DNA from 3 places in the Streptomyces sp. cg35 genome. Region 3 is predicted to be linked to each of the others. Evidence: riboswitches for the same ligand, from Rfam matches in the RefSeq annotation. Region 3 holds a riboswitch; each other region holds the start of a gene.

Region 1 (6,059 bases), 1.2 Mb from region 3:
GGATCGCGGCCCCGATGTGGCGGCCGCCGGTGTACGCGGGCCCGCCGATGGCGCCGGGCCCCGCGTACCACCCGTACAGCGCGTACCCCCCGTACCACTCGTACCGCTCCTGACGGGCCGGGGCCGTCAGGCGGACGCGTTCGTGAGGCGGGTGAGGTCCGCGTCCGTCAGTTCCAGGTCCGCGACCGCGAGCAGCGCCGGGAGCTGCTCGACCGTGCGGGCGGACGCGATCGGCGCCGTCACGGTGGGCTGCGCGGCGAGCCAGGCCAGGGCGACCGTGGCGATCTCGGCTTCGTGGGCCTGCGCGATCTCGTCGAGGACGGTCAGCACCTTGCGGCCGCGCTCGCTCTCCAGGTGCTTGCCCGCGCCCGCGGCCCGCGCGCTGTCGACGGTGACCCCCGGGCGGTACTTGCCGGTCAGGAAGCCGGCGGCGAGCCCCCAGTACGGGACGACGCCGAGCCCGGCACGGGAGGCGATGTCCTGCCGCTCGCCCTCGTACGTGTCGCGCGAGACCAGGTTGTAGTGCGGCTGGAGGGCGACGTAGCGGGCCAGTCCCTCGCGGTCGGAGAGGTCGAGGGACTCCTGCAGGCGGGCGGGCGAGATGTTCGAGGCGGCGATGTTGCGCACCTTGCCCGCCTTCACCAGCTCGTCGAGCGCGCCGATGATCTCCTCGACCGGGATGGTCTCGTCGTCGTCGAAGTGCGTGTAGTACAGGTCGATGTGATCGGTGCCCAGGCGCTTCAGCGAGGCGTCGGCGGCGGCCTTGATGTTGTCGCCGCGCAGGCCCTTGAAGTCGGGGTGGCGGGCGACCTTGGTGGCGATGACGACGTCGTCGCGGTTGCCGCGGGCCTTGACCCACTTGCCGATGATCGTCTCGGACTCGCCGCCGTGGTTCCCCTCGGCCCAGGACGAGTACGAGTCCGCGGTGTCGATGAAGTTGCCGCCCCCGGCGGTGTAGGCGTCGAGGACCGCGAAGGAGGTGGCCTCGTCGGCTGTCCAGCCGAACACGTTCCCCCCGAGGGAGAGCGGGAAGACCTCGAGGTCGGAGGAGCCGAGCTTGCGCAGAGCAGGGGAAGAAGTCATGCCCTGCTTCAACGCCTTTGCGGAAGACGGTATTCCATGGGCATGCGAAACCGGCAGCCCTGACGTCGGGGGGTTGCCGCCAGGACCGCCGGAACTCGGAGGAGACACGCCTCGGAGGGAGGCATGACTCAGGGAGAGGCCCGCCTCGGAGAAGAGACGGGGCTCAGAGGGAGGGGACGCGGCTCAGGGAGTGAGGCCCTTGTCGCGCAGCCACGCCGCCGGGTCGACGCCGGTGGCGTCCCCGCCGGGGTGGACCTCCAGGTGGAGGTGGGCACCGGTGACATTGCCGGTGGCGCCCACGCGGCCGATGACGTCGCCGGTGCTGACCTTCTGGCCGACGCTGACGTTCATCGACGACTGGTGGCAGAACCACAGCTCGGTGCCGTCGTCGAGGGTGAGGACCGTGCGGTAGCCGTACGCGCCCGCCCAGCCGGCCTCGGTGACGGTGCCGCCGTGGATGGCGTAGATCGGCGTACCGGTGGAGGCCGCGAAGTCGAGGCCCGTGTGGTAGCCGGAGGACCACATGGATCCGGGCTGCCCGAAGGTGCCGGTGAGGGTGTACGAGGCGACCGGGAGCTTGTAGCTCTTGGCCAGCTTGGCGAGGCGCTCGGCCTCGGCCTTCGCCTTGGCCTCCGCCTCCGCCTTCTTCTTCTCGGCGGCTTCCTTCTTCTCGGCCGCGGCCTGCTTCTCGGCGGCCTCCTGGGCGGCCTGCTTGGCAGCGGCCTCCTCGGCCGCGGCCTGCGCCGCGGTGTCGGCCGCGTTCTGCTGCGTCTCGGCCTGCTGCATGATGCGGGCCCGCAGTGCCTCGCCCGCGTCCGACTGCCCGTTGCCCACCGTGGTGAGCGGGGCGGCCGAGGCGGCACCGGACGAGGAGTCGGAGTCGTCGGATATGAGCGCGCCCACTCCGGGCAGCGACTTGGCCGCGGGCAGCGAGTCCTTGACCGCCGACAGGTCGGGCATGGAGATCTGGACGGCGGGCTTGCCGCCCTGCGCGGTGGCGATGCCGCCCGCGCCGACGGCGGCGATCACGCCGACACCGAGGACGGTGGAGCTGCGCGCGAGTCCGCCGCGCTGACGGGCCACGCGGTGCCTGCCGCGGACGGGACGGACGGATTCCTCGGTGGGATTCCACTCCTCCCAGGTCTCCTGCTCGACGCCGAACTCGCCGGGGGCGGAGTCGGCGGAGAATCCGGAGAACTCGGGGGCAGGCCGGTTCGACGCCACGGGGGCGCTCTCCTTTCCTTCCTTCTCGCCTACCGGGTTAGCTGACGGGTTCGGAGCAGGAAGGTCTCCTACGAGCACGGCCCGACGCCCGAAAAGCGACGGAACGATGCCTGATTCACCCCAAGTTGGTGGTTCCCCGGCTCCCTTGCGGGATTAAGCGTGTGCGCACGGAGCCGTCGCTTGTGACGGCTGGGACGACCGCGCTGCGTTATCGAACGTTAATAGACAGCCGACAGTATTTCCAAGCCGTTCCCACTGATCGTTCACGTCTTTGGCCTGGACTTAACGGGGCACGACCGGGCGGAATCGGGCGAGTTGACCGACGATTTTGACGCACGGGAAACATGCCTTTTCCTGACGGTGCGTCAATTGTTATGCGCAGGGGGGTCGCTCGATCACCGCTCGTGACAATGATCAAGGGCGGTGCACGGCGAGCAGCGCCATGTCGTCCTTGGTGCCGCCTCCGGTGTGCCGGCGTACTTCTTCGGCCAGTGCCGCGAGGAGTTCCTCGGGGCCGGGGAAGATGCGCCCGGAGAGCCGGTCCGCGGGGTCGTAGAAGGCGCCCTTCGTGTCCCGCGCCTCGGAGAGCCCGTCGGTGTACAGCAGCAGCGTCGCCGCGGCCGGGAACTCCGCCTCGGTGGCCCGGTCCGGCCAGGCACCGAGCTCGCCGAGGCCCAGCGGCAGCGCCGCCTCCTCGGGCCTGACCACCCGGACCGTGCCGTCGCCGAGCAGCACGATCGGCTCGGGGTGACCGCGGTTGAGGACGCGCAGGAGGTCGCCGCCGTGCGGGATCTCGGCGAGCACGGCGGTGGTGAAGCCCTCGAAGTCGTCGATGCCGCGACGCCGGGTGCCCTCCCGGGCCAGCGCCCGCTCCAGGCGCTGGGCGACCGCCTCCAGGCTGCCCTCCTGCTCGGCGGCCTCCCGGAAGGCGCCGATGACGACGGCCACCGCGGCGACCGCGCCCATGCCCTTGCCCCGCACGTCCCCGACGACGAGCCGCACCCCGTGCGGTGTGTCCTGCACCGCGTACAGGTCGCCGCCGATGAACGCGCCGGCCTGCGCCGCCTCGTACCGCGCCGCGATGGCCAGGCCGCCGATCCGCCCGGCCGGTTCCGGCAGCACCGCGAACTGGGCCGCCTCGGCGATCTGCCGCGCCGAGGCCAGCTGTTCGTCGCTGCGGCGCACGATCCGGTTGATGAAGCAGGCCAGCAGGCACACGGTGGCCACGGTCACCATCTCGGTGACGATCGGGGAGCCGAACTCCCGCGTGTATCTGACGTGCACGGCGGCTATGGCGCCGATCGAGCCGACCCCGGCCAGGATCGTCCCGGACAGCGAGAAGAACGGGGCGGCGACCAGAGGCGCCGCGCTGAACAAAGGAGCCCCGGAGAACCCGGACGGGGTGCAGTACTCGTAGACCGCGCCGCCGATGATCAGCAGCGCCGGCAGCAGCCGCAGGAAGACGTGGGTGACGCTGGCGTCCGCCACCTGTCTGTGCCGCCCTCCGCGCTGCCCCACCAGTTGTCTCCTGCCGCGTCCGCGCCCCGGTTTCCGGCGTCTCACCAAGGGTTCCCGGGGAGGGGGCGCGGGGCGACCAGTACGGGTCCGTCCGGGTGAGGCGTCCCGGGAGCCCGCGGGGTGCGGCGCCGCGAGAGCCCCGCACCCGATCTCGGCTCACGGGGCCCCTACGGCGCGAGGGCCCCCGCCTTCACCTCCGCCAGCCGCCCACCCCGCCCGAGCCGGTGCAGCGCCACGGCCCCGACCGCCCCGACAGCGGCCAGCGCCCACCACACCCCGGCCGGGGAGCGCGCGATCAGCGCCCCGGTGCCGAGGTTCCCCACGGTGATCCCGATCCCGCACACCGTGTTGTAGAGCCCGTAGTGCGTGGCGACCCAGCGCCCCCGCGCCAGCGACACCACCGTGTCCATCTCGAAGGGGTAGAGCACGGCCGTCGCCGCCGCGAGCCCCGCCGCGCACAGCAGCAGCCCGGCCACCCCGGTCAGGCCCGCGCCGCCCGCCGCGGGCACCAGGAACGAGGCGCCCATCAGCCCGAGCCCGGCGACCAGGCACTGCTCACGGCTCCACGTGCGCCGGCACCAGTCGGTGATCCGCAGCTGCCCGGCCAGCGCCACGAGCCCCGACACCACGAACAGGGCGCCGGTCGCGACCTGCCCGGCCCGGCCCCCGCCGAGCAGCCGCTCCACGGCGAGCGGCAGGGCCAGATAGACCTGGAACGACAGCACGTACGACCCGGTCATCGCGAGCGAGAACAGCCAGAAGGAACGGTTGCCGAGCACCGTCCGCCACTGGCCCCCCTCGTCACCGGAGCCCGCCGCCGCCCGCCGCCGCACGGGCAGCCGCAGCGCCTGCACGACCGAGAGCACCGCGAACAGCACCGCCGACACCGCGCACGTCAGCCGGAAGTCGACGCCGGTCAGGGCGAGCCCGACGAGCGGCCCGAGCAGGATGCCCGCCTGGTAGTAGACGTTGAACAGCGCGAACGCCTCCACGCGGCGCTCCTCACCGGCCTCGGCGGCGACGTACGCCCGCACCGCCGGATTGAACAGCGCGCCGGCGAGTCCGGTCGCGACCGACGCCGCGATCAGGACCGGCAGGGTGTCCGCGAAGGCGAGCGCGCCGAAGCCGACCGTCCGCAGCGCGCACCCGGCGATGATCATCGGCTTGAAGCCGAGCCGGTCCGCGAGCGCGCCCCCGGCCAGGAACATGCCCTGCTGCGACAGGTTCCGCACCCCGAGCACGAGCCCGACCGCCCAGGCGGCGAGCGACAGTTCCCCCGACAGATGCGCGGCCAGGTACGGCATCAGCATGTAGAAGCCGAGGTTGATGGTGAACTGGTTGACGTACAGGAGCTGGACAGCGGGCTCGAACCGGCGGGTACGGACCAGGAGTTGAGGCGCGGGCATCAGCGGGCCCCCTCCGTCGCGCAGCGGGCGCCACGGGCCGCGGGGCCCGGCACGTACGACCAGCTCTCGATGCCGGGGCCCGGCCCGGCCACCGCCCGCGGGGCCTCGGCCACCGCGCCCGCCAGCAGCCCGTGCGCGGCGCAGAACTCGTCGCTGAAGACCGTGTCGAAGTACCGGTGCGGCCCGTCGGGGAAGACGGCGACGATCCGCGTCCCGGCGGGCCGGGTCCGCGCCAGCCACCCGGCCACGAGCGCCACCGCCCCCACGCTCCACCCGCCGGTCGCGAACTGCCGCTCGGCGAGCCGCCGCGCGCTGCGCACCGCCTCCGCCGGGGCGATCCAGTGGATCTCGTCGAACGCGGCCCGGTCGACGTTGCCCGGGTGGATGGACGAGCCGAGCCCGCGCATCAGCCGCGGCCCGGCCGGCAGACCGAACACGGTGGAGGCGACGGAGTCGACGCCGACGAGTTCGAGCGCGGGCATCCGGTGCCGCCCGCGCAGCGCCCGGGCGAGCCCCGCCGAATGACCACCGGTCCCCACCGCGCACACCAGCACGTCGAACTCACCGACCTGCTCGGCGAGTTCGGCGGCCAGTGGGGCGTACGCGGCCGGGTTGTCGGGGTTGTGGTACTGGTTCGGGCACCAGGCGCCCGGCAGTTCGGCCAGCAGCGCGGCGACCCGGTCCACCCGGGCCTGCTGCCAGCCGCCGACCGGGCTCGGCTCGTGCACCCGGTGCACCCGGGCGCCGTGCGCGGCGAGCATCCGCGCCACGATGGGTTCGAGACCGGGGTCGGTGACGACGTGCACGGGGTGTCCGTAGTGCACCCCG
Region 2 (6,059 bases), 1.2 Mb from region 3:
CGGGCCTGGCTCACCTTTTCGAGCACCTGATGTTCCAGGGCTCGAAGCAGGTGCACGGCAACGGTCACTTCGAGCTCGTCCAGGGCGCGGGCGGGTCGCTCAACGGCACGACGAGCTTCGAGCGGACGAACTACTTCGAGACCATGCCCGCCCACCAGCTGGAGCTCGCGCTCTGGCTGGAGGCCGACCGCATGGGCTCGCTGCTGGCCGCCCTCGACGAGGAGTCGATGGAGAACCAGCGGGACGTCGTGAAGAACGAGCGCCGTCAGCGCTACGACAACGTCCCCTACGGCACCGCGTTCGAGAAGCTGACCGCCCTCATGTACCCGGAGGGCCACCCGTACCACCACACGCCCATCGGCTCCATGGCCGACCTGGACGCGGCCACCCTCGAAGACGCGCGGAACTTCTTCCGCACCTACTACGCGCCCAACAACGCGGTGCTCTCCGTAGTGGGCGACATCGACCCCGAGGAGACGCTCGCCTGGGTCGAGAAGTACTTCGGCTCCATCCCCGGCCACGACGGCAAGGCCGCCCCGCGCGACGGTTCCCTGCCCGAGGTGATCGGCGGGCAGCTGCGCGAGGTCGTCGAGGAGGAGGTCCCCGCGCGCGCCCTCATGGCGGCCTACCGGCTCCCGGAGGACGGCACGCGCGCGTGCGACGCCGCCGACCTCGCCCTGACGGTCCTCGGCGGCGGCGAGTCGTCGCGGCTCTACAACCGTCTGGTGCGCCGCGACCGCACCGCCGTGGCCGCCGGGTTCGGACTGCTGCGCCTGGCCGGCGCGCCCTCCCTGGGCTGGCTCGACGTGAAGACCTCCGGAGACGTCGAGGTGCCGGTCATCGAGGCCGCCGTCGACGAGGAGCTCGCCCGGTTCGCCGAGGAGGGTCCCACGCCCGAGGAGATGGAGCGCGCCCAGGCCCAGTTGGAGCGCGAGTGGCTGGACCGGCTCGGCACCGTGGCGGGCCGCGCCGACGAACTGTGCCGCTACGCCGTACTGTTCGGCGACCCGCAGCTCGCGCTCACGGCCGTGCAGCGCGTCCTCGCGGTGACCGCCGAGGAGGTCCAGGAGGTCGCCAAGGCCCGCCTGCGCCCCGACAACCGCGCGGTCCTCGTGTACGAGCCGACGGCCCCCGCCGACCCCGATGACGAGAGCGACGAGAACGACGAGGAGGCGGGCCGGTGACCGAGCAGCTCGCGACCATGGACTTCCACCCCCAGCCGCAGGCCGGCGCGGCCAAGCCGTGGGCGTTCCCCGCCCCGGAGCGCGGCGAGCTCGCCAACGGCCTGACGGTGCTGCGCTGCCACCGTCCCGGCCAGCAGGTCGTCGCCGTCGAGATCAACCTGGATGCGCCGCTGGACGCCGAGCCCGCCGGGCTCGACGGCGTCGCCACGATCATGGCGCGTGCCTTCAACGAGGGCACCGACAAGCACTCCGCGGAGGAGTTCGCGGCGGAACTGGAGCGCTGCGGCGCCACGTTGGACGCGCACGCCGACCACCCCGGCGTCCGCGTCTCCCTGGAAGTGCCGGTCTCCCGCCTCCCCAAGGGGCTGGCCCTGCTGGCCGACGCCCTGCGGGCGCCCGCCTTCGCGGACAGCGAGATCGAGCGCCTCGTCCGCAACCGCCTGGACGAGATCCCGCACGAGAGCGCCAACCCGGCCCGCCGCGCCGCCAAGGAGCTCTCCAGGCAGCTCTTCCCGGCCGGCTCGCGCATGTCGCGCCCGCGTCAGGGCACCGAGGAGACCGTCGCCGCCATCGACGCGGCGGCCGTGCGCGCCTTCTACGAGAAGCACGTACGTCCCGCCACCGGGACCGTCGTCGTGGTGGGCGACCTGACGGGCACCGACCTCGACGCCCTCCTCGCGGACACGCTCGGCGCCTGGACCGGCGACACGAGCGAGCCGCGCCCGGCGCCGCCGGTCACCGCGGACGACACCGGCCGGGTCGTCGTCGTGGACCGTCCGGGAGCGGTGCAGACGCAGCTGCTCATCGGCCGGATCGGGCCCGACAAGCACGACCGCGTGTGGGCGGCGCAGATCCTCGGCACGTACTGCCTCGGCGGCACGCTCACCTCGCGCCTGGACCGCGTCCTGCGCGAGGAGAAGGGCTACACCTACGGTGTGCGGTCCTTCGCCCAGGTGCTGCGGTCCGCGCCCGACGGGACGGGCGCGGCGATGCTCGCCATCAGCGGCTCCGTGGACACTCCGAACACCGGACCCGCGCTCGACGACCTCTGGAAGGTCCTGCGCACGCTGGCCGCCGAGGGCCTCACGGACGCGGAACGCGACACGGCCGTGCAGAACCTGGTGGGTGTGGCCCCGCTGAAGTTCGAGACGGCCGCGGCGGTCGCGGGCACCCTCGCCGACCAGGTCGAGCAGCAGCTGCCGGACGACTTCCAGGCCCGGCTGTACCGCCAACTCGCCGAGACGGGCACCGTGGAGGCCACTGCGGCGGTCGTGAACGCCTTCCCGGCCGACCGGCTGGTGACGATCCTCGTGGGCGACGCCGCGCAGATCGAGGAGCCCGTCAGGGCCCTCGGCATCGGTGAGGTGACCGTGGTCACGGGCTGACCCCCGTCCCGCACGCCGCACGAAGCCCCGATGGTCACGCCGACCACCGGGGCTTCGTGCTGTCGCTCACGTCCGTCCACGACCGGCCTTGGATCACGAATGTCCGAATTGGGGCGGAGGTTGCCTGTCTGGTCTGTGGCATGCACTACAAAAGCCGGGATCCGTTTGTTGATTAAAAGATGTCCCGTTTAGCGTCGGTCCGGCTGTCCGCCAGACCTACGTCGCGCCCGCGACACCGGACAGTCATCGCCGAGTCCCCCACGGCGCGAGCCAGGGGAGCCGGGGACCCATCGCAGTCCCTGGGGTGAATCGGACGCTCTTCCCGTACGGGGAGGGTGTCCGTAGGAGACCTTCCTGCTCCGAACCCGTCAGCTAACCCGGTAGGCGAGAGGGAAGGAAAGGACCAGCCACTTCATGGCGTTCACCCGTGCCACCGGGAAGCACCGTCGTCCCAGCCGTCTCACGCGTACCACCGCGCAGGTCGCGGGTGTCGCGGCGATCACCACGACCGGTGTCCTCGGAGGCCTCGCCGCCCCCGCTCTCGCCGCCGACAACGCGGCCGCCGACCAGAACGGCCTGACCCAGGCCATCGCCATCGGCGACTCCCTGGCCGACCAGATCGACGCGCAGGCCTCCGCGCAGAAGAAGGCCGCCGCTGAAGCCGCCGCCAAGAAGAAGGCCGAGGCCGAGGCGAAGAAGAAGGCCGAGGAGGCCAAGCGCGAGGCCGAGGCGAAGGCCAAGAAGGAGCGCGAGGCCAAGGAGCGCGCCGCCCGTGAGGCCGAGCGCAAGCGCCTCAACTCCTTCGTGGCACCGATCACCGGCTCCTACGTCTCCACCGCCTACAAGGCGAGCAGCGGCCTGTGGTCCTCCGGCAGCCACACCGGCATCGACTTCCACGCGGCGAGCGGCACCTCCGTGCACGCCGTGGGCTCCGGCACCGTCGTCGAGGCCGGCTGGGGCGGCGCGTACGGCAACAACATCGTGATCAAGATGAACGACGGCACGTACACCCAGTACGGTCACCTGTCGTCCATCGGTGTCTCCGTCGGCCAGGCCGTCACCCCCGGCCAGCAGATAGGCCTCTCCGGCGCCACCGGCAACGTCACGGGCCCGCACCTCCACTTCGAGGCCCGCACGACCCCCGACTACGGCTCCGACATGGACCCCGTCGCGTACCTCCGCTCGCACGGCGTGAACGTCTGACGCATCCGCAGCAGCAGTCCCCGAAAGCCCCGGCCGCCGAGCCGGGGCTTTCGCGTGTGCACGCCGTTCCTGTCCAAAAAATATCCATGGATTCCGGCCTGCCGTCGGAAATTCAAGGAGGGTGGAATAGAGTCACTGGGCGGGCGCGTCGAACAGGTGTCAATCGCGCTTGCACGGGCGTCAATCGACCGCGTTTCGCGGGGATTAAGGCGGAGGTCGGGTCATGCGCATTCCCGCGCACTCGGTATGCACGGCGATCCGCGACGACATCGTCGCGGGTGTCTACGAGCGCGGCAGCAGGCTCACCGAGGAACTGCTCGCGCGCCGCTACGGGGTCTCGCGCGTCCCGGTCCGCGAGGCGCTGCGCACCCTGGAGGCCGAGGGCTTCGTCGTCACGCGCAGGCACGCGGGCGCGTGCGTGGCCGAACCCACCGAGCAGGAGGCCGCCGACCTGCTGGAGATCCGCATGCTGCTGGAGCCGCTGGGTGCCGCACGCGCCGCGCAGCGCCGCACCGAGGCCCACCTCAAGGTGCTGCGTGGCCTGGTCAGGCTGGGGCAGGAGCGCTCCAGGCGGGGCCAGAGCGAGGATCTGCGCTCCCTGGGCGGCTGGTTCCACGAGACCCTCGCACAGGCCTCGGGAAGCCCCGGCCTGATCACCCTGCTCACCCAGCTCCGGCACAAGATCGCGTGGATGTACGCCGTCGAGACCCCGGCCCAGCCGGGCGATTCCTGGGCGGAGCACGGCGCCATCGTGGACGCGGTGGCCCGCGGCGACGCCGAGCGGGCCCGCTCCCTGACCGCCCTGCACACCGAGCGCGCCGTCACGGCCCACCGGCTGCGCGTCCCCCGCGCGGGCGACCGTGTGAGGACTTCGCAACATGCCGTAAACACGGCGGGGCTCCAGCATTAACAGGGGGGCCGTATACAAAGAAGTGCGGTATTCATCGAATGAGCCGCGCAGTATCTTTTGCCGCCCTGATTAAAGACGTCCAGTGCGGTGTAATTCTGCTGCCCTATTCGGCGTGCTTGAATTTCGCGCGGTGGTGTCCGAATGCGAAAACGGCGGAGCCGCGCGCCCTCGAAGGGAAACGCGCGGCTCCGCCGAACTGATGGGATCAGACGGTCTCGGGAAGCTCCTCGAGGCCCTCGGAGACCAGCTTCGCCAGACGGTCGAGCGCGGCGTCCGCACCCTCGGCGTCGGAGGCCAGGACGATCTCCTCGCCGCCCTGGGCGCCCAGGCCCAGCACCGCGAGCATGGAGGCGGCGTTGACCGGGTTGCCGTCAGCCTTGGCGATCGTCACGGGGACGCCGGCCGCCGTGGCCGCGCGGACGAAGATGGAGGCGGGGCGGGCGTGGAGGCCCTCGGCCCAGCCGACGTTGACGCGGCGCTCAGCCATGTGATGCTGCCCTTCAGGTGTCTCACGGTTGTCTAGACCATTCTCACACACCGTGGAGCGTGCTCGACGCGGACCCAGGTCCCCTCCGAGCACTGCCCTTCGGCCTTCCATAGCCTGCCTCCCACGCGCGCGGGCCGCGACCCGTACGACTGTCGCCCGCTTGTCGGTGGCCAGCCCTACCCTTGCGGCATGGAGACCCCGTCGGACCGGCACGCCTACCCCGCCCACTGGGAGGCCGACGTCGTGCTGCGCGACGGCGGCACCGCCCGGATCAGGCCCATCACCACCGACGACGCCGAGCGCCTGACCAGCTTCTACGAGCAGGTCTCGGACGAGTCGAAGTACTACCGCTTCTTCGCGCCCTACCCCCGTCTGTCCGACAAAGACGTCCACCGCTTCACCCATCACGACTACGTGGACCGCGTCGGCCTGGCCGCCACGGTGGGCGGCGAGTTCATCGCGACCGTCCGCTACGACCGGATCGACCCGAACGGCAGACCCGCCTCCGCGCCCGCCGACGAGGCCGAGGTCGCCTTCCTCGTGCAGGACGCCCATCAGGGGCGCGGCGTGGCGTCCGCCCTTCTGGAGCACATCGCCGCCGTCGCCCGGGAGCGCGGCATCCGCCGGTTCGCCGCCGAGGTGCTCCCCGCCAACACCAAAATGATCAAGGTGTTCACGGACGCCGGATACACCCAGAAGCGCAGCTTCGAGGACGGCGTCGTCCGCCTGGAGTTCGACCTGGAGCCCACGGAGGCGTCCCTCGCGGTGCAGCGCGCCCGTGAGCAGCGTGCCGAGGCCCGTTCCGTGCAGCGGCTCCTCGCCCCCGGCTCCGTCGCGGTGATCGGCGTGGGGCGGGCACCCGGAGGAGTGGGCCGCAGCGTTCTGGACAA
Region 3 (6,059 bases):
CAACAAGGCCATGCTGCACGGCGCCCTGACCATGCTGGTGACCGGTGTCGCCCTGGTCGGCCTCCATCAGGCCGACGACAACACCGTGAACAACATCAAGATCGGCGTGAAGCTGGCGATCCTGATCGTCATCCTCGGCATCGTCTACGTGAAGCGCGACGAGGAGAAGGCGGAGAAGGGCCTGTTCGCGGCGGTCGGCGGCCTCACCGTGGCCAACATCTTCATCGCCGTGCTCTGGACCTGACGGCCCCGGCCGAGCGGGCCGCCCCCACCGCGGTGACCAGCCAGACGGCCACCGCGATCCACAACAGCACCTGTCCCGGCCCCTTGAGCCAGGACGTCTCGACGGCGGTGGCCACGGAGAGCGTGGCCACGGCCGTCACCCCCATCGGGAACACCGTCGACCAGCGCCGCACGTCGTACGTGAACCGCGGCTCCAGCACCTCCGCCACCGCGAGCACCACGTACCAGGCCAGGTCGAGCGCGAGCAGCACCCCGCACATGTCGCGCAGCACCCCGGTGACGTCGGAGTTCCAGAGGTCACCGGCCCGCCCGGCGAGCACCAGCCGGGCCGCCGCGAGCGCCGAGATCCCCAGCGCCCCGCCCGCGATCCAGTGGTCCCCGGCCCCCTCGAACACCTGCCGGCGGTCGAACCGGGCGAACGCGACGACGTACAGCACGATCCCGCACCAGAACACCACCACCGCCGCGTGGCCGAGCCAGGCCACGCCCAGCTCCGCCGACAGCGTCGCCCCGAGCACGGCCAGGCTCTGGGTCGCCACGCAGACGAGGAAGACGAGCCCCGGCATCCGCGGTTTCCAGTGGCGGACGACGGCGAGGAGCAGCACGGGCCACACGAGCGCGGCGATCACCAGCAGCGCCTCGGCGAGCGCCTGCAGGCCCGCCAGCGAGAGCCGGGTGCCGAGGACGCACGTCGCCGCGACCGCGGTCAGCGCGGGCGGCGTGTCCGCCTCGCGCTCCCAGCGGCCGCGGTCGCGGACGAGACGGAGCAGGAAATCGCAGGCCAGCACCGCCCAGAGCGCCGCGGCAAGGACCAGGAAGACACCGGACAGGACGGCGTACCCGGTCAGCCGGAACCCGACCGAGACGATGCCGGTCGCCATCACGGCGGCACCGGCGGCGGGCGGGAGCTGGGACCAGAAGGACTGCGGGATCACGTCCGGGCGGTGCTGCACCGCCCGAACGTAACCGCGGATCCGGTCAGGCGGGGCGCACCACGCTGTGGATCGACCCCGTGCCGTCGTAGTAGATGGACTCCTCGCGGACGTACGCCCCCGGCTTCGGCGCGTGGATCATCATGCCGTCGCCGAGGTAGAGGCCGACGTGGCTGATGTCGTCGTAGAAGAAGACCAGGTCACCCGGCTGGATGTCGGAGAGCGGGACGGTCGTGCCGACCTCCACCTGGTCCCAGGTGGTGCGCGGCAGCGAGATGCCCGCCGCCTTCCAGGCCGCCTGGGTCAGCCCCGAGCAGTCGTACGAGTCCGGGCCCGTGGCGCCCCACACGTACGGCTTGCCCTCCTGGGACTTGGCGAACGCCAGCGCCTTCGCCGCCTTGGCCGCGTAGGTCGACGACGAGCCGGACGAGCCGGACGAGCCGGACCCCGATCCGGACGACGTACCCGAGCCGTCCTCCTGCCGGGCCGCCTCCTCGGCCGCCTTCCGCTTCTGCTCCTCCTCGGCCTTCTGCTTCTGGGCGAGCTCGGCGGCCTTCTTGCGGGCCGCCTCTTCCTTCTTCTTCTCGATCGCCGCGAGCCGCTGCTTCTCCTCGGCCGTCAGCTCGGACAGCAGCCGGCGCGCGTCGGAGAGCTTGGACTGCACGCTCTGCTTCGAGGTCTTCAGCTCGGTCTGCGAGGAGGTGAGCTGCTGGAGGTTCTCCTGCGCCTCGGTGCGCTTCTTCGCGGTCGCGCGCTGCTGCTCCTGGTAGTCGTCGACCGCCTTCTTCTGGCTGGCGGTCATCCGGCTCATCAGGTGGTTCTGCGCGAAGTAGTCCTCGGGGTCGTCGGCGAGGAACATCGTCGCGGTGTCGCTGACCCCGCCCGAGCGGTACTGCTCGGCGGCGAACCGGCCCAGGTCCTGGCGGGCCGCGTTCATCTTCTCGGTGCGCTGCGCGATGTCGTCGAGGAGCTGGTCGACCTGCTTCTTCTTGCTGTCGGTCTGCTCCTTGGCGGAGTTGTACTTCTGCGTGGCGACCTCGGCCTGCCGGTACAGGGTGTCGACCTTCTTCTGCACCTCTTCGAGGCTCGGCCTGGCCGGCTGCGCGGGGGCGGCCTGTGCCGTCTGCGAGAGCAGGGCCACCGAGGTGAGGGCGGCGGTCGTGATCCCGACCGCGGGGGTGGTGCGAAGGCCGCCCGACATCCGGGAGCGGGTGCGCGGCTTGCGGTGCGACGCCAAGGAGGCGACTCCTTCCGTGGTCCGCCTACCGGGTTAGCTGTCGGGTTCGGGCGTACGGAAGGCTGCCCTACGGTCAACTGCCCGATGGTGCCGGGCCGTTGAGTCGATTCACCCCAAGGTCGGTTGGGTCCCCGGTTCCCTGCCTCTCGGCGTACGGAACTCAGCGGGGGCTGCCCGGTCGCCGCGTTGTTCGCGAGCGGGGGGACGGGCTGCCCGCGCAGCACCGTAGCCAACTCGTGTTGCTGCTGTGAAGGTTGATGTTCGATATGCCCGATACATTTTCGTGACCTTGGCGACTCCGCGGCCCCGCACCTGGCCGTATGCGGCCAACCCCTCATGGTCTGCGGCGATTTGTTCGCATTTCGTCCATGCGCTTGTCGGGGATGCGGGAGTGTGTGGGCTTCACTCACTATTTGTGAAGGTGTCGTCATGGAGTGTGACGAGGGGGCGTCCGGTGTCCGGGCCCGGCCGACCCGCGCGTTCCGAAGCCGCTGACCTGCTCGGACGGGCGGTGTGGTGAAGGCGGCGGCGGGGTGTCAGTGGGGCGGCCTAGACTCGTAGAGCGATGAGCAGCCTCTTTGACGACAACTTCCTGGCCAGCCTCCAGCGCGGCGCGGAGGAGCCCCCGCCGCCGCCCGAGGACGAGCACGACGGCCCCGCGCCGGAGCCGATCCCGGACGACCTGTTCGGCGGGAAGTTCGACGTGCCCCCGGCCAGGGACGCCTACTACCGCGACGGCGCCCCCCGCCCGGCCCTCGACCCGGCGGCCCTCCTCGACGGGCTGAACGAGAACCAGCGGGCGGCCGTCGTGCACGGCGGCACCCCACTGCTCATCGTCGCGGGCGCCGGCTCCGGCAAGACCCGCGTCCTCACCCACCGCATCGCCTACCTGCTGGCCGAGCGCGGCGTGCACCCCGGCCAGATCCTCGCGATCACGTTCACGAACAAGGCCGCGGGCGAGATGAAGGAGCGCGTCGAGTCCCTCGTCGGCCCGCGGGCCAACGCCATGTGGGTCTCGACCTTCCACAGCGCCTGCGTGCGCATCCTGCGCCGCGAGTCGAAGAAGCTCGGCTTCACCTCGTCGTTCTCGATCTACGACGCCGCCGACAGCAAGCGCCTGATGGCCCTGGTCTGCCGCGACCTGGACCTCGACCCGAAGAAGTTCCCGCCGAAGTCCTTCAGCGCCAAGATCTCGAACCTGAAGAACGAGCTGATCGACGAGGAGGACTTCGCCGGCCAGGCCGCCGACGGATTCGAGAAGACGCTCGCCCAGGCCTACGCGATGTACCAGTCGCGGCTGCGCGAGGCCAACGCGCTGGACTTCGACGACCTGATCATGACGACGGTGAACCTGCTGCGCGCGTTCCCCGACGTCGCCGAGCACTACCGCCGCCGCTTCCGCCACGTCCTGGTCGACGAGTACCAGGACACGAACCACGCGCAGTACGCGCTGGTGCGCGAGCTCGTCGGCCCGGCCCAGGACGCGGAGGGCAACGACGCGGACCCCGCCGAGCTCTGCGTCGTGGGTGACGCCGACCAGTCCATCTACGCGTTCCGCGGCGCCACGATCCGCAACATCCTCCAGTTCGAGGAGGACTACACGGACGCGACGACGATCCTGCTGGAGCAGAACTACCGCTCCACCCAGACGATCCTCTCCGCGGCCAACGCGGTCATCGAGCGCAACGAGTCGCGCCGCCCCAAGAACCTGTGGACCAACGCGGGCGCGGGCGCCCAGATCACCGGCTACGTCGCGGACACCGAGCACGACGAGGCCCAGTTCGTCGCCGAGGAGATCGACCGGCTCACGGACGCGGGCGACGCGAAGGCCGGCGACGTCGCCGTCTTCTACCGGACGAACGCGCAGTCCCGTGTCTTCGAAGAGATCTTCATCCGCGTCGGCCTGCCCTACAAGGTCGTCGGCGGCGTCCGCTTCTACGAGCGCAAGGAGGTCCGGGACGTCCTCGCCTACCTGCGGGTCCTGTCGAACCCCGAGGACTCCGTCCCGCTGCGCCGCATCCTGAACGTGCCCAAGCGCGGCATCGGCGACCGCGCCGAGGCCATGATCGACGCACTGTCGCAGCGCGAGAAGATCTCCTTCCCGCAGGCACTGCGCCGCGTCGACGAGGCGTACGGCATGGCGGCCCGCTCGACGAACGCCGTGAAGCGGTTCAACACCCTCATGGAGGACCTGCGGACCATCGTGGAGTCGGGCGCCGGCCCGGCCACGGTCCTGGAGGCCGTCCTGGAGCGCACCGGGTACCTCGCCGAGCTGCAGTCCTCCACGGACCCGCAGGACGAGACCCGCATCGAGAACCTTCAGGAGCTCGCCGCCGTCGCCCTGGAATTCGAGCAGGAGTCCGGCGCGGCGGCCGAGGGCGCGGAGGAAGGCGAGGACGACGGCGCGTCCGCGGGCACCCTCTCCGACTTCCTGGAGCGCGTCGCGCTCGTCGCCGACTCCGACCAGATCCCCGACGAGGAGGACGACGGCAGCGGCGTCATCACCCTGATGACCCTGCACACCGCCAAGGGCCTCGAATTCCCCACGGTCTTCCTGACCGGCATGGAGGACGGCGTCTTCCCGCACATGCGCTCCCTCGGCCAGACCAAGGAACTGGAGGAGGAGCGGCGCCTCGCGTACGTCGGCATCACGCGCGCGCGGGAGCGGCTGTACCTGACGCGGTCGACGATGCGCAGCGCCTGGGGCCAGCCCTCGTACAACCCGCCCTCCCGCTTCCTGGAGGAGATCCCGGACGCGCACCTGGAGTGGAAGCGCACGGGCGCTTCGGCGCCGGCGCCGTCCACCAAGGGCATCGGCGGCGGCATCGCCGCGTCGCTGTCGTCGTCCCGCTCCCGTACGACGCCGGCGTTCGCCACGCGCCGCGCCACCGAGAAGCCGGTGGTGTCCCTGGCCGTCGGCGACCGTGTCACGCACGACCAGTTCGGCCTCGGCACGGTGGTGGGCGTGAGCGGATCGGGCGGGAACGCGGAGGCGACGATCGACTTCGGCGACCCCAAGCCCAAGCGTCTGCTGCTGCGGTACGCGCCGGTCGAGAAGCTGTAGCGGTTACGCGGTTACGCGGTTACGCGGTCACTCGGTTACGTGGGATCCAGGCCGTGGCTGCGCAGCCACGGCAGCGGGTCGATCGCCGAGCCGCCCCCGGGCCGTACCTCGAAGTGCAGGTGCGGTCCGGTCGAGTTCCCGGAGTTGCCCGACCGCGCGATCACGTCACCGGCCTTCACGGGCCCGCTCATCACGGTGTGCGCGGAGAGGTGGCAGTACCAGGTCTCCGTACCGTCCTTGGCGGTCACTATCGCCATGTTCCCGTACGCGCTGTTCCACTGCGTGCGCACGGTGCCGTCCGTCGCGGCCATCACCGGAGTCCCGTACGAGACCGGGAAGTCGATGCCGGAGTGCACGGACATCCAGTTGATACCGGCCTGTCCGTAATAGGCGCTCAGCCCGCGCTGCTTCACCGGCAGAGCGAACTTGGGGCGCAGCGCCTCCTTGCGCGCGGCCTCCTCGGCGGCCTTCTTGCGGTCGGCCTCCTGCTTCGCCCTCAGGTCGATCCGCTCCTGCGTGCGGCTCGCCCGGTCGGCGAAGTCGCCCGCGTCCGCGGACACATCCTTGAGCTGCGTGTCCAGCT

The links. A riboswitch is a leader RNA that binds a small molecule or an ion and turns the genes downstream of it on or off. The one in region 3 is predicted to bind cyclic di-AMP.
Region 1: another riboswitch for cyclic di-AMP. It lies ahead of ACQUQD_RS21655 (M23 family metallopeptidase); the one in region 3 lies ahead of ACQUQD_RS16255 (NlpC/P60 family protein).
Region 2: another riboswitch for cyclic di-AMP. It lies ahead of ACQUQD_RS10720 (M23 family metallopeptidase); the one in region 3 lies ahead of ACQUQD_RS16255 (NlpC/P60 family protein).

The regions. Positions count from the first base shown of each region.
Region 1 is NZ_CP191268.1:4,757,753-4,763,811, reverse strand. Features, by position in the region: gene ACQUQD_RS21665 (PrsW family intramembrane metalloprotease) at 1-113, shown strand, start outside; gene ACQUQD_RS21660 (aldo/keto reductase) at 127-1,083, opposite strand; gene ACQUQD_RS21655 (M23 family metallopeptidase) at 1,267-2,307, opposite strand; cyclic di-AMP (ydaO/yuaA leader) riboswitch at 2,319-2,477, opposite strand; gene ACQUQD_RS21650 (PP2C family protein-serine/threonine phosphatase) at 2,722-3,825, opposite strand; gene ACQUQD_RS21645 (MFS transporter) at 3,993-5,231, opposite strand; gene ACQUQD_RS21640 (PLP-dependent cysteine synthase family protein) at 5,231-6,059, opposite strand, start outside.
Region 2 is NZ_CP191268.1:2,321,805-2,327,863, reverse strand. Features, by position in the region: gene ACQUQD_RS10730 (M16 family metallopeptidase) at 1-1,184, shown strand, start outside; gene ACQUQD_RS10725 (M16 family metallopeptidase) at 1,202-2,569, shown strand; cyclic di-AMP (ydaO/yuaA leader) riboswitch at 2,807-2,971, shown strand; gene ACQUQD_RS10720 (M23 family metallopeptidase) at 2,984-3,772, shown strand; gene ACQUQD_RS10715 (GntR family transcriptional regulator) at 3,996-4,682, shown strand; gene ACQUQD_RS10710 (HPr family phosphocarrier protein) at 4,888-5,169, opposite strand; gene ACQUQD_RS10705 (GNAT family N-acetyltransferase) at 5,359-6,059, shown strand, end outside.
Region 3 is NZ_CP191268.1:3,570,009-3,576,067, reverse strand. Features, by position in the region: gene ACQUQD_RS16265 (hypothetical protein) at 1-244, shown strand, start outside; gene ACQUQD_RS16260 (tellurite resistance/C4-dicarboxylate transporter family protein) at 222-1,196, opposite strand; gene ACQUQD_RS16255 (NlpC/P60 family protein) at 1,222-2,412, opposite strand; cyclic di-AMP (ydaO/yuaA leader) riboswitch at 2,420-2,574, opposite strand; gene pcrA (DNA helicase PcrA) at 2,978-5,476, shown strand; gene ACQUQD_RS16245 (M23 family metallopeptidase) at 5,512-6,059, opposite strand, start outside.